One region of the Bacillus methanolicus genome, then DNA from elsewhere that is predicted to be linked to it. Evidence: riboswitches for the same ligand, from Rfam matches in the RefSeq annotation. Region 1 holds a riboswitch; the other holds the start of a gene.
What was found. A riboswitch is a leader RNA that binds a small molecule or an ion and turns the genes downstream of it on or off. The one in region 1 is predicted to bind S-adenosylmethionine.
Positions count from the first base shown of each region.

Region 2: another riboswitch for S-adenosylmethionine. It lies ahead of fbpA (Fur-regulated basic protein FbpA); the one in region 1 lies ahead of mtnW (2,3-diketo-5-methylthiopentyl-1-phosphate enolase).

Region 1 is NZ_PNFF01000001.1:549,274-555,291, forward strand. Features, by position in the region: gene C0966_RS02810 (carbon-nitrogen family hydrolase) at 1-671, opposite strand, end outside; gene C0966_RS02815 (pyridoxal phosphate-dependent aminotransferase) at 792-1,964, shown strand; SAM riboswitch class I at 2,051-2,154, shown strand; gene mtnW (2,3-diketo-5-methylthiopentyl-1-phosphate enolase) at 2,374-3,597, shown strand; gene C0966_RS02825 (2-hydroxy-3-keto-5-methylthiopentenyl-1-phosphate phosphatase) at 3,594-4,256, shown strand; gene C0966_RS02830 (methylthioribulose 1-phosphate dehydratase) at 4,253-4,888, shown strand; gene C0966_RS02835 (1,2-dihydroxy-3-keto-5-methylthiopentene dioxygenase) at 4,910-5,443, shown strand; gene C0966_RS02840 (aspartyl-phosphate phosphatase Spo0E family protein) at 5,758-5,994, shown strand.
Region 2 is NZ_PNFF01000001.1:1,257,258-1,263,275, reverse strand. Features, by position in the region: gene C0966_RS06320 (DUF6449 domain-containing protein) at 1-232, shown strand, start outside; gene C0966_RS06315 (nuclease-related domain-containing protein) at 373-1,338, opposite strand; gene C0966_RS06310 (peptidoglycan D,D-transpeptidase FtsI family protein) at 1,661-3,736, shown strand; SAM riboswitch class I at 3,855-3,963, shown strand; gene fbpA (Fur-regulated basic protein FbpA) at 4,086-4,253, shown strand; gene C0966_RS06300 (alpha/beta hydrolase family protein) at 4,346-5,191, shown strand; cobalamin riboswitch at 5,429-5,627, shown strand; gene metE (5-methyltetrahydropteroyltriglutamate--homocysteine S-methyltransferase) at 5,781-6,018, shown strand, end outside.

The DNA.
Region 1 (6,018 bases):
GCAATGATTTCCCCCCACGGATCAATAATCATGGAATGACCCGCGAATGTATTGTTCGGGTCTTGCCCGGAACGGTTGCAGGCAATGACAAAACATTGATTTTCGATTGCGCGTGCGATTAAGAGGCTTCGCCAATGGGAAAGTCGGGAATGAGGCCATTCTGCCACAACAAACAATGCTTCTGCACCTTCCGCAGTATGAGTGCGGATCCATTCCGGGAAACGAATATCGTAGCAAATTACCCCTGCAAATTTTCTGTTTTCAAGCTGAAATAAACCTTTTGATTTTCCGCGGGTCAAAAAAAGATGTTCATTCATCAGCTTGAATAAGTGGAGTTTACTGTATTCGTGAATTTTATTGCCGTGTTTGTCGACAATCAAAAGCGTGTTAAAGACTCCTTCAGAGGTTTTGTTTGCAACGGAGCCACCAACAAAATGGATCCCGTGTTTTCTTGCTGCATTTTGCAGAAAAACAGTTGTTTCACTAGCATTTTCATCGGCTATTTCATTGATTCGAGTCAAATCATATCCTGTAGTCCATAATTCCGGAAGAAGAATTATATCCGGTTTTTTTGCAGCAGCTTCTTGTATAAGATTTTCCGCAGATTGAAAATTTTTTTTCGGATCGCCGAAGGCAAGATCCATCTGAATACATGCTATAGTTAATTTCATGACCTTCACCCTGTTTGAAAAATTTTATTCTTTACAAGCTTACATTTACGTTATATTATTTTTGACTAGAATTTCAACAATTTTATAAAATGAAAATAATTTCTGATTGTAGGTGTAACGATGAAACATTTCTCCCAATCTGATTTATTAAACAGCCTTCCGAAACAATTTTTTGCTTCGCTTGTAAAAAAAACAAACCAATATATTGAGAAAGGCTATGATGTCATTAATCTAGGCCAGGGAAACCCTGACCAGCCGACTCCTGAACATATTGTGAAAAAACTTCAGCAAGCTGCAGCAAACCCTGTGAACCATAAATATTCACCATTTCAGGGATTTCGATATTTAAAACAAGCAGCTGCGTTATTTTATAAACGGGAATACGGGGTGGAACTGGATCCGGACAAAGAGGTGGCAATATTGTTCGGCGGGAAAGCCGGGCTTGTTGAAATTCCGCAATGTCTGTTAAACCCGGGGGATGCCGCTCTCGTTCCTGATCCGGGATACCCGGATTATTGGTCAGGGATTGTATTGGCTCGTGCTGAGATGATCACCATGCCGCTCCGTGAAGAAAACGACTTTCTTCCTGATTTTGCCGATCTGCCGGAAGAAGATGCAAAAAAAGCAAAATTAATGTTTTTGAATTACCCGAATAACCCGACCGGGGCAACGGCGACAAAAGAATTTTTTGAACAGACTGTCAAGTTTGCCGAGGAAAATGATATTTGTGTTGTTCATGACTTTGCATATGGAGCCATCGGCTTTGACGGACAAAAGCCGCTAAGCTTTTTGCAGTTTGAAGGTGCAAAAGATGTCGGTATTGAAATTTACACACTCTCTAAAACTTATAACATGGCAGGATGGCGGGTCGGGTTTGCGGTTGGAAACGAAAGTGTGATTTCTGCCATTAACCTTTTACAGGATCACTTGTATGTCAGCTTGTTTGGAGCAGTTCAGGAGGCCGCAGCTTCTGCGTTGACAGAGTCTCAGGAATGTGTAGAAAAACTGAACAAAATGTACGAGTCAAGACGAAATGTTTTGATTAACGGGTTAAGGTCAATAGGCTGGAACGTAACAGCTCCAAAAGGATCATTTTTTGCCTGGCTGAAAGTGCCGGATAACTTTACATCAGAACAATTTTCTGATTATCTTCTTGAAAAAGCGCATATCGTCGTTGCGCCGGGCATTGGCTTTGGCAAGCATGGAGAAGGCTATGTCAGAGCAGGATTACTGACTTCTGAAGAAAGACTTTTAGAAGCAGTTGAGCGAATTAAAGCTTTAAAAATTTTTTAAAATGATGGATTGACAAATCAAAATATTCCTGCGATAATCCAAATAAATCTAGCGCGTAAAAAATTGAATATGAACCAAATATTGTTTTCTTATCAAGAGCAGGCGGAGGGACGAGCCCAATGAAGCCCGGCAACCGACTTATTTTATAAGCACGGTGCTAATTCTTGCAGCAATAGCTGAAAGATGAGAAGATCTTAGTTTGCAGCACTAACCTCTTCTTGTCGAAGAGGTTTTTTTGTTGCGTAAGAAAGAGGTTATCAACCGGTTTTTGAATTTATCGACCAGTCTTAAGGATATCGATGCCTGCCGAATGGGAGCAAATGCACCTTGAACGGGAGTAAACTCCTGATAAACAAAAATAAACATTTTTCGTAAGTATTAACCAGTTTCCATGAAAGGAAGATTCCAATTGAGTGAAATCATTGCGACGTACTTAGTGTTTGACTCCAAACATGACCCTGAAAAAAAAGCGGAAGAAATTGCCCTTGGGCTAACAGTCGGTTCCTGGACCAATTTGCCTGAACTCGAAAAAAATCAGCTCAAAAAACATAAGGGGAGAGTCGTTTCTGTAGAAGGTCTGGCACCCGGGGGAGCTCAAAAAGAAACGGAAGCTTTGATTAAAATTGCCTATCCGACAGTGAATTTTTCATTTGACATTCCAGCCATATTAACAACTGTTTTCGGAAAATTATCAATGGATGGAAAAATAAAACTGCTGGATTTACAGTTTAGCAGCGAGCTAAAAAAAGCTTTTCCCGGACCGCGATTCGGCATTCCCGGCATCCGTGAAAAATTAAATGTGTACGATAGGCCGCTCGTCATGAGTATTTTCAAAGGCTTAATTGGCCGGGATCTTAATTATTTGCTATTCCAGCTAAAGGAACAGGCAAAAGGCGGAGTCGATATTGTGAAAGATGACGAAATACTGTTTGAAAATGAGCTGACGCCATTTGAACAACGAATAACTGAAGGGAAAAAAGCTCTCCTTGATGTTTTTGAAACAACCGGGCACCGGACATTGTATGCAGTCAATTTAACAGGGCGTTCGTCAAAGCTTCGTGATCAGGCAAGAAAGGCTGCGGAATTGGGTGCAGACATATTGCTGTTTAATGTGTTTTCCTATGGCTTGGACATTCTTCAAGAGCTTCGGGAAGATGATAACATTGCCCTCCCGATTATGGCTCACCCGGCATTCAGCGGCGCGATCACCTCATCACCTTACTACGGTTTGTCTCATTCGCTTTTACTCGGTAAGCTAACCCGCTATGCGGGAGCCGATTTCTCTTTGTTTCCTTCACCGTATGGGACGGTTGCACTTGAAAGAGACAAGGCACTTGCGATGGCTGTAGCTTTAAGAGAAAGAGAAGACTATAAGCCGAGCTTTCCGGTTCCTTCAGCAGGCATTCATCCAGGCTTGGTGCCTCTTCTTGTACAGGATTTTGGAATTGACAGCATTATCAATGCAGGCGGCGGTGTTCACGGACATCCGGATGGCACAAAGGGAGGAGGACTTGCATTCAGGCAGGCAATTGATGCAGTTCTTTCCGGCAAATCACTATCCGAAAGCGCGGAGACCTTTCCAGAACTTAGAAAGGCAATTGATTTATGGGGTTCCTTCGAGGTGAACGTATGAAAAAATTTGCCGTATTTTGTGATTTTGATGGAACGATTACGGAAAAAGATAATATAATTTCGATTATGCAAAATTTCGCTCCTTCTGAGTGGATTCAAGTGAAGGACCAAATTTTAGCTCAGGAAATTACAAACCAAGAGGGAGTAGGGAAGATGTTTTCCCTTCTCCCAAGCAGATTAAGAAATAAAATTGCCCATTTTACTGTTCAGAATGCCTCTATTCGCCCCGGATTTCAAGAGTTCATTGATTTTCTTAATGAACATGATATTCCATTATTTATTGTTAGCGGCGGAATTGATTTTTTTGTAGAACCAATTCTTAAAAGATTTGGACCTTTTGCAGGATTATATTGCAACGGAGCTGATTTCAGCGGGGAAAATATTGAGATTCTATGGCCGTACAGCTGTGATGATTATTGTTCAAATGGTTGCGGCTGCTGCAAGCCTTCCGTTATCAGAAAACTGGAAGGAAACAGATTTTATAAAATTGTGGTTGGCGACTCGATCACGGATTTAGAAGCAGCTAAACAGGCTGATTACGTTCTTGCCCGGGATTTTTTAGAGGATAAATGCCGGGAACTAGGTATTCGATTTGATTCATTTGAAACATTTTTTGATTGTATAGAATCTATTAAAAAGATGATTGGGGTGAGAGCATGAGTTTGTTGGCTGAGAGATGGAATGAGCTTGCTGATGTAAAAGATGAATTGGCGGAAAGAGACTGGTTTATGGGGACGAGCGGGAATCTCGCAATTAAGGTTAGTGACAAACCTTTGCAATTTCTTGTAACAGCAAGCGGCAAAGACAAGCGAAAACGTACGGAAGAGGATTTTCTTCTTGTTGACGAAAACGGTCGGCCGGTAGAAAACACTCACTTAAAGCCATCAGCTGAAACTTTGCTTCATGTAGAAATTTACAAAAAGACGAATGCTGGATGCAGTTTGCATGTGCATACAGTTGATAACAATGTCATTTCCGAAATTTACGGTGATAAAGGTGAAGTGAAATTTCAAGGTCAGGAATTAATCAAAGCGTTTGATATATGGGAGGATGACGCTGTACTTTGTTTTCCGATTATTCATAATCATGCCCATATTCCAACATTGGCAAGAACATTTTCTGAGCACGTCAAAGAGGATACAGGGGCTGTATTAATTCGAAACCACGGCATTACTGTCTGGGGAAGAAATGCATTTGAAGCGAAAAAAATTCTGGAAGCGTCGGAATTTTTATTCCGTTATCAATTAAAGCTTCTTGAATATAAGTCATATCAACAGTTAAGAGTTGTCTAAAAAATGAAAGGAGAATGAAAAATGGCGTACATAGTCTTGCAAAACAGTGGAGAAAAAATTGAAATTCAAGAGGATGTAGCTGTATTTTTAGAAAATCAAGGAGTAATTTATGAGCAATGGGATATATCAAAGCTTCCATCCAATCTTCGAGAAAAATATTTATTAACAGATGAAGAAAAAGAACAAATTCTTGAAGTTTTTAAAACCGAAATTGAAGACATTTCTGCCCGCCGAGGATATAAAGCTCAGGATGTTATTTCTCTGGCAGAACATACACCTAATCTGGAACAGCTGCTCGAAAATTTCCAAAGAGAACACCATCATACAGATGATGAAGTCCGATTTATTGTCAGCGGTCATGGAGTTTTTATTATTCAAGGAAAAGACCACAACTTCTTTGAAGTGCATTTAAATCCCGGAGATTTAATTTCCGTTCCAGAAAATACCCGCCACTATTTCACTCTTTCAGATGACCGTAAAGTGGTTGCAGTAAGAATTTTTGTTACAACAGAAGGCTGGGTTCCCATTTACGAAAAGGAAGAAGTCGAACAGTAAGAAGTTCCGAATAGGGTCTGACTCCCTCCAACAATATATTTTGAATTGGAGGGGTCTGACCCTTTGTTTTTCAGTCAGCCCCTTTTTAATTTAATCCTTATTTCTCCAAAAAATGCTTTAAAATCTTCCATCATCCTTTAAAAAAATTGTCGAATAGAACAGCATTTTTCAGACTTTTAGTCGAAAAAAATTTTTTAGGAAAAATAATGTCTAATTTTGCGATTCTATTTACATTCATAGAAATTCTTGTAATATTGAAGTAATGTATTTACGAATATTCTTAAGAAGATTGAAAAGATTAGGAGGAAAAGAGGTTGTGTACTAATAAACAAAGGATGATGAAAGAAATTCAGCACAAGAGGGAAAAAATGATTGACTCCGCTCAAAAACATGGGCTAACAAGTGAGAGAACGATTCGCTGCAGCCAGGAATTGGACATGCTTCTTAATGAATATCAAAGGACATTTCAAAGCAGATCAAACGGTAATAAAGTAAACACTACTCGAAAACAAATTTTTGTAGCAATGCCAAAGGCAGTTGCCAATGCATGAAAAAAATTTGTTTATTAATAGAAA
Region 2 (6,018 bases), 710 kb from region 1:
ACCAGATAGCTATAATATGGAAACTGAAGAACTCTTACGAAAATTGGAAAGAAAAGGTGAAGCATTGAGGATCACCGATAAAAAACAAATAGAAGAGTGCATCAAAAATACGAGTTTGGATAAAGGGGAATATGTAGCTGCCTTCTTTTTTGAAAACGAACAGTATCCAGAAATCCACAATATATATGATCAACAGGTGCCTGAAGTTATCAAAGAATTTTTCGAAAAATAATAGACCAAACGCAATGAGAAAGTGGGGGTCGGCTCAAAAAGCAAAGGGGCAGACCCCTTCAATACAATATATAGGCAAACTCTGATAAAACAATTGTCATTTCCGGAGGATGTCAGACCCTTATGAGCCAGTCCTTTTTCTTAGTTAATATGTGGATAATATACTCTTCCTTTTTTGGAACCGGAATAGGGCAAATTCATCGCTTTCAGTAGTCTGGTTGCTGTAAAAGAAGAGGATAGGTGAAGAAAATTGCGAAGTTCTGGATTTGTAATTGAAGGTTGAAAAAGGAGGAAATAATCTTCGATCGCTTCTAAATGTGCATCTTTAGACTCGCAATGACAAACCGGGCATTGCCATCTTCCTTTTATTCGTGCCATTGGAATGCTGGAACAATTTGGGCAACTGACGCCTGTTAATAATTCAGACCTTGAAATTTCGAATGTTTGAAAAAGATCATAATTTGGGGGAGTATGATTTTTCAATAGGCATTTGTTCAATTTTTTCATCGTTTTAGGGCAAATCTTTTCCACTTTATATTTATCTTGAATGTTTTCTATTTTTTCTAATAATCGGTGAACATTTATGACCTTTTGATTGATGTTTTGATTTTCCGGCGGCGTTTTTAAAAACGTAGAGGTATTGGGTATGATGACAAGAAATTCTACCGGCATGTCAGGAAATTGTTGAACACTTAACCATTTTCTAAATTGAATTTGAAGACGTCTTGCCTGTATGATTGGATCCAGAAAAACTTCTTCCTTATCATTATAGGTACGGATTAGCTGATGAAAAGACGGGTCGAAGAATAATGTTCCGGCCATATTTTTAACTTCAAGAATTAATGCGAAATGAGTTGAGAGGATGAGAGTATCAATTTGAAAATATTGTTGACCGAATGGTAGGCGAAGATCATGAAAAATGTAATACATTTTTTCGTCGAGGAAACCAATATGGTAGTCAAGTGCCTGCTCACCGTAAAAACCTGCACGTCTTTTTGCCAAGTCATCTTTAATGGCATCTTGTTTTGGATGATTTTTAGGAAGGCGTCTCAAAATTGCTTCACATTTTCTAATTCTTAATGGAATTGTTCGAGGTTTAACAATCAACATATATCACTCCTTCAATAAATTCACTTCATATTTCTCTATTAATCTGCAAAATCCCTTTAAACTTAGCGGACTTTTTTTATTATTGCGATTATTTCTAGATAACAGCGATTATTTTAAGATAATTGCGATTTTTTTGATATTATTGCGATTTTTTGAATATAACAGCGATTTTTTCGATATTACTGCGATTTTTCAAAATAACAGCAACTCGCATCTCCCCACACAAAAATTTCCAAAAAAATCTAAATTTAAAGAAAAATAACCCCCATTTTGTTAACAAAAATGGTATCATTAGGTATATAAGGAAGAGGGGTTATCAATGGAAAAAAAGAAGAAAAAAGTGTTCGTGCAGTTCAGGATCAATCTATTATTCTTTTTTGTTTTTTTACTATTTTCATTGCTTATTGTGCGGCTCGGTGTTGTGCAAATTGTCTATGGAAATGAGTATAAGAAAGAAATAGAAAGAACGGTAGATGTTACCGTAAGCCATCCGGTTCCACGCGGAAAAATGTTTGACCGCACCGGCAAAATCGTTGTTGATAATACTCCAAAAAATGCAATTATCTTTATCAACGAAGGCTATGACCAGGATAAAATGATGACCATTGCCAAAAAACTGTCAACTCTAATCGAAATGAAAGATGATAAAATCCCTGAGAGAGACAAAAAAGACTATTGGATTATTAACAATCCTAAAAGAGCTGATAAAAAAATAACAGCAAAGGAATGGAATCTTTATAAGAACAAAAAGCTTACGGACAAACAAATTTATCAATTAAAGCTTGATAGGATTACTGAAAAGGAACTTAGCGAGTTAACGAAAAAAGATCTTGAGATTCTTGCAATTTACCGAAAATTTAACAGCGGTTATGCGTTTACTCCTCAAATTGTTAAAAACGAAAATGTAACTGACGAGGAAATCGCAAGAGTGAATGAAAATCTGAAATATTTGCCGGGAGTTGATACGATTACAGATTGGGATCGATCGTACACTTTTGGCGATACGCTTAAAACCGTTCTAGGAAACATTACGACCTCTGAGGAAGGCCTTCCGAAAGAACAGCTTGATTACTACTTATCAAGAGGCTACAACCGCAATGACCGGGTAGGAAAAAGTTATCTCGAAATGCAATATGAAGACGTGCTTCACGGACAGAAGAAAAAAGTAAAAAACATTACCGACAAAGCTGGAAATCTATTGAAATCAGAAATTGTCTCGGAAGGCAAGCCGGGAAATGACCTTGTTTTGACAATAGATATGGATTTGCAAATTGCAGTTGAAAAGATCATCGAAGAAGAATTGCTAAGAGCGAGATCGATGCCAAGAACCGGATTGTTGGACCGGGCGTTTGTCGTCTTAATGGATCCGAATACGGGCGAAGTGCTCACAATGGCAGGGAAAGTTTTTGCCAGAGATGAAAAGACAGGCGAACGAATTATTCAAGATTACGCATTAGGGAATATTTCTTCATCTTACAATGTCGGGTCTGCGGTAAAAGGTGCAACAGTATTAACAGGCTATAAAACGGGGGCGATCCACCCTTGGTCAACTTTCTATGACTCTCCTTTGTATATTAAAGGCACAAAGGAAAAAAGTTCATGGAGAAACTTTAACGCTTACCTTAATGATATACGGGCACTTAGAGTTTCCTCAAACGTCTATATGTTTAAAACAGCGATTGAAATTGGCAAGGGAACATATATACCAAATCAGCCGCTAATATTAAAAAATAAGGAAGCATTTCAAACAATAAGAGACTCATTCAGCGAATTCGGACTTGGAGTGCGAACAGGGATTGACCTTCCGAACGAACAAATCGGGTATAAAGGCCCGCAAACAATTGGCGGATTTTTGCTTGACCTTGTAATCGGACAGTATGATACGTATACACCGATGCAGCTTGCCCAATATGTGTCCACGATCGCCAATGGCGGTTATAGGATAAAGCCCCATCTTGTGAAAGAAATTCGCCAACCATCCGCAAACGGTGAACCCGGGCCGTTAGTAACTGAAATTCATCCTGCAATTTTAAATAGGATCGACTTAAAGGAAGACTGGTTAAGACAAGTGAAAGAAGGCTTCCGCCAGGTTATGCAGCATAGTGAAGGAACAGCTTATAGAAGATTTGGAGATGCACCATATTCTCCTGCAGGGAAAACCGGTACTGCTCAAGCATTTTACGATGGTCCGCAACGAAAAAATTATAACCTGCCGCCTGAAGTGATGAATTTAAGCTTGGTTGCATATGCACCACATGACAATCCGGAAATTGCGATGGCTGTTGTGGTTCCGTGGGCATATCAGGGCAATTCGGGACATACCGCAAATTATGAAATTGGACGAAGAGTGCTGGATACGTATTTTGAGTTGAAAAAGCAGCGCTCAAAACAATAAGCAGTGGAAGGCAGTGGAATGAAATTGAAACGTTGCCTTTTGCATAAGAACATTAATAATTGACAAAACGGTCAAATTCACTTATATTTAAAGTTAACTAATTGAATATATATTAATATTCTTATCCAGAGAGGTGGAGGGACTTGGCCCATTGAAACCTCGGCAACAGACTCCATGTGAGAACTGTGCCAATTCCAACAAGCAAAATTTTGCTTGAAAGATAAGAAGAGCGGATGTTAATCATTCAACCCCTTCTTGTCGTTGGAAGAAAACGATAAGAAGGGGTTTTTAAGTTTTATAAATCCGATAAATATGATAGGTTTAATTGAAAAAAAGAAAGGAGAACGCTATGAATCTAGACCGTTTAAAACATCTCGAAGAGAAAAAGGAGAAAATAATTGATTTTCTTATCCTTTCAGGTGTTTATAAAAAAGGGAATTTTCAACTATTTGAACTTTCACTGCGTGAACTTGAGGAAGAGTACGAAAAGTTAACGAAAAACAAACCGAGAGATTAATAATTCTTTGATTTTAGTTACGTGTTTCCGGTTTTGCTTACTGTGAAACTGGACGCACAAATTTATAAACCAAAGAAAAGGAGAAACAGCATATGGGAACATATGTAAAGATTCCATGGAAACAACAATTTCTGGCAGCTACGATTGATTTTCCGGCTATGTATGAAAAAACGAATGGGGAATGCGCTTATCCATTGGTTATTATTTGCCACGGATTTACAAGCAGCCGCATTGGGGTAGACCGGCTATTTGTAAAAACGGCGCATGCATTAACATTGGACGGATTTGTTGTTGTAAGATTCGATTATGAAGGATGCGGGGAGAGTCCGGGCGTTTATGGAAACAGTGGGTTGGATGAATTAATTGAACAAACAAAAGCTGTTATCGATTTTGGAATTAAGTTAAAAAATATTGACTACAACCAAGTTGTGCTTTTAGGTCACAGTCTCGGTGGTGCAACTGCTCTCCTGACTGCAGTTGAAGATGGACGTGTAAACAAACTTATTCTTTGGTCAGCTGTAGCCCATCCATACGAGGACATTCGAAAGATCGTAGGCAGAGAGAAAGTGATGAACTTGAAAAAAGTTTCAGCAATAGACCATTTAGGATACTCGTTTACAGCGAAATTTTTTCAATCGCTCGAGAAATATCATCCTCTCATCGCTGCACGAAATTTTTCAAAAGATGTCTTGCTTATTCATGGTACAAATGATGAAGAAATTCCTGCAAAATACAGCGCTGATTTTGAACAAGTTTTTCTTAGAAGAGAAACGGGAACTTGCACAAGAAATGAAGTTATCGGAGCCAATCATACGTTTTCTTGCGGGGAACATTTTCAAGACCTTATATCGAAAACACTTGAATGGATCACAAAAAACGTTACCGTCAAAACCTATCAAAATACAAGAACAAAATCTGTTAAAGAATCAATCATTTAGAAATTCTTTGAAAATAGAATTTGACGAACCTAATCGGAAGTGGTAATCTTAGCACAATGGTTTTTTCTCAGAATATTACGACCACTATTCTTTATTAGCGGACAGGATGGACGCAGCTTTTTTGGTCATTTGAGGAATTTCTGATAGATTAGAAAATTTCCTAGTAAACTGTTTCTAAAGGTATCGTATGAAAAGCTTTTCTCTTTCCGGAGTAATGGCTTTTACATAAATAACAACTCCATAAAGAAGGAATCAGGTTCCTTGAATCAAAAGCATTCAAGGATTAAAAGGGAAGATCGGTGAAAATCCGACACGGTCCCGCCACTGTAAGAGAGGAGTCAGCACAACGAATTGCCACTGGTCCATAAGGATTGGGAAGGTATGTTGCTGATGATGAGACTTAAGTCAGGAGACCTGCCTGGTTCAACAACACTGCTGGACCTACGGGAGATAGGGAGGTGTCAAAATTTTGATCAAGAGTAGAATTGATCGTCTACTCCTGCTTATTTAGGCATTTCTAACTATCTATTTGGTCGTTAGAGATGCCTTTTTATTTTTGTGTTTTTATATCAATATTGGAGGTATGGAGATGAGTGGAATCAAAAGCAGTCATTTAGGTTATCCACGCATAGGTGAAAGGCGTGAATGGAAAAAGGCTTTAGAAGCTTTTTGGGCAGGCAAAATAGGAGAAACCGACTTTCTTGATCAAATGGAGCAGATCCGTCTTTCCCATTTACAAAAACAAAAAGAGAAAGGGATCGATCTCATTCCAGTTGGCGATTTTTCATTTTATGATCATATGTTGGATACGGCTGTTATGTTTGGGA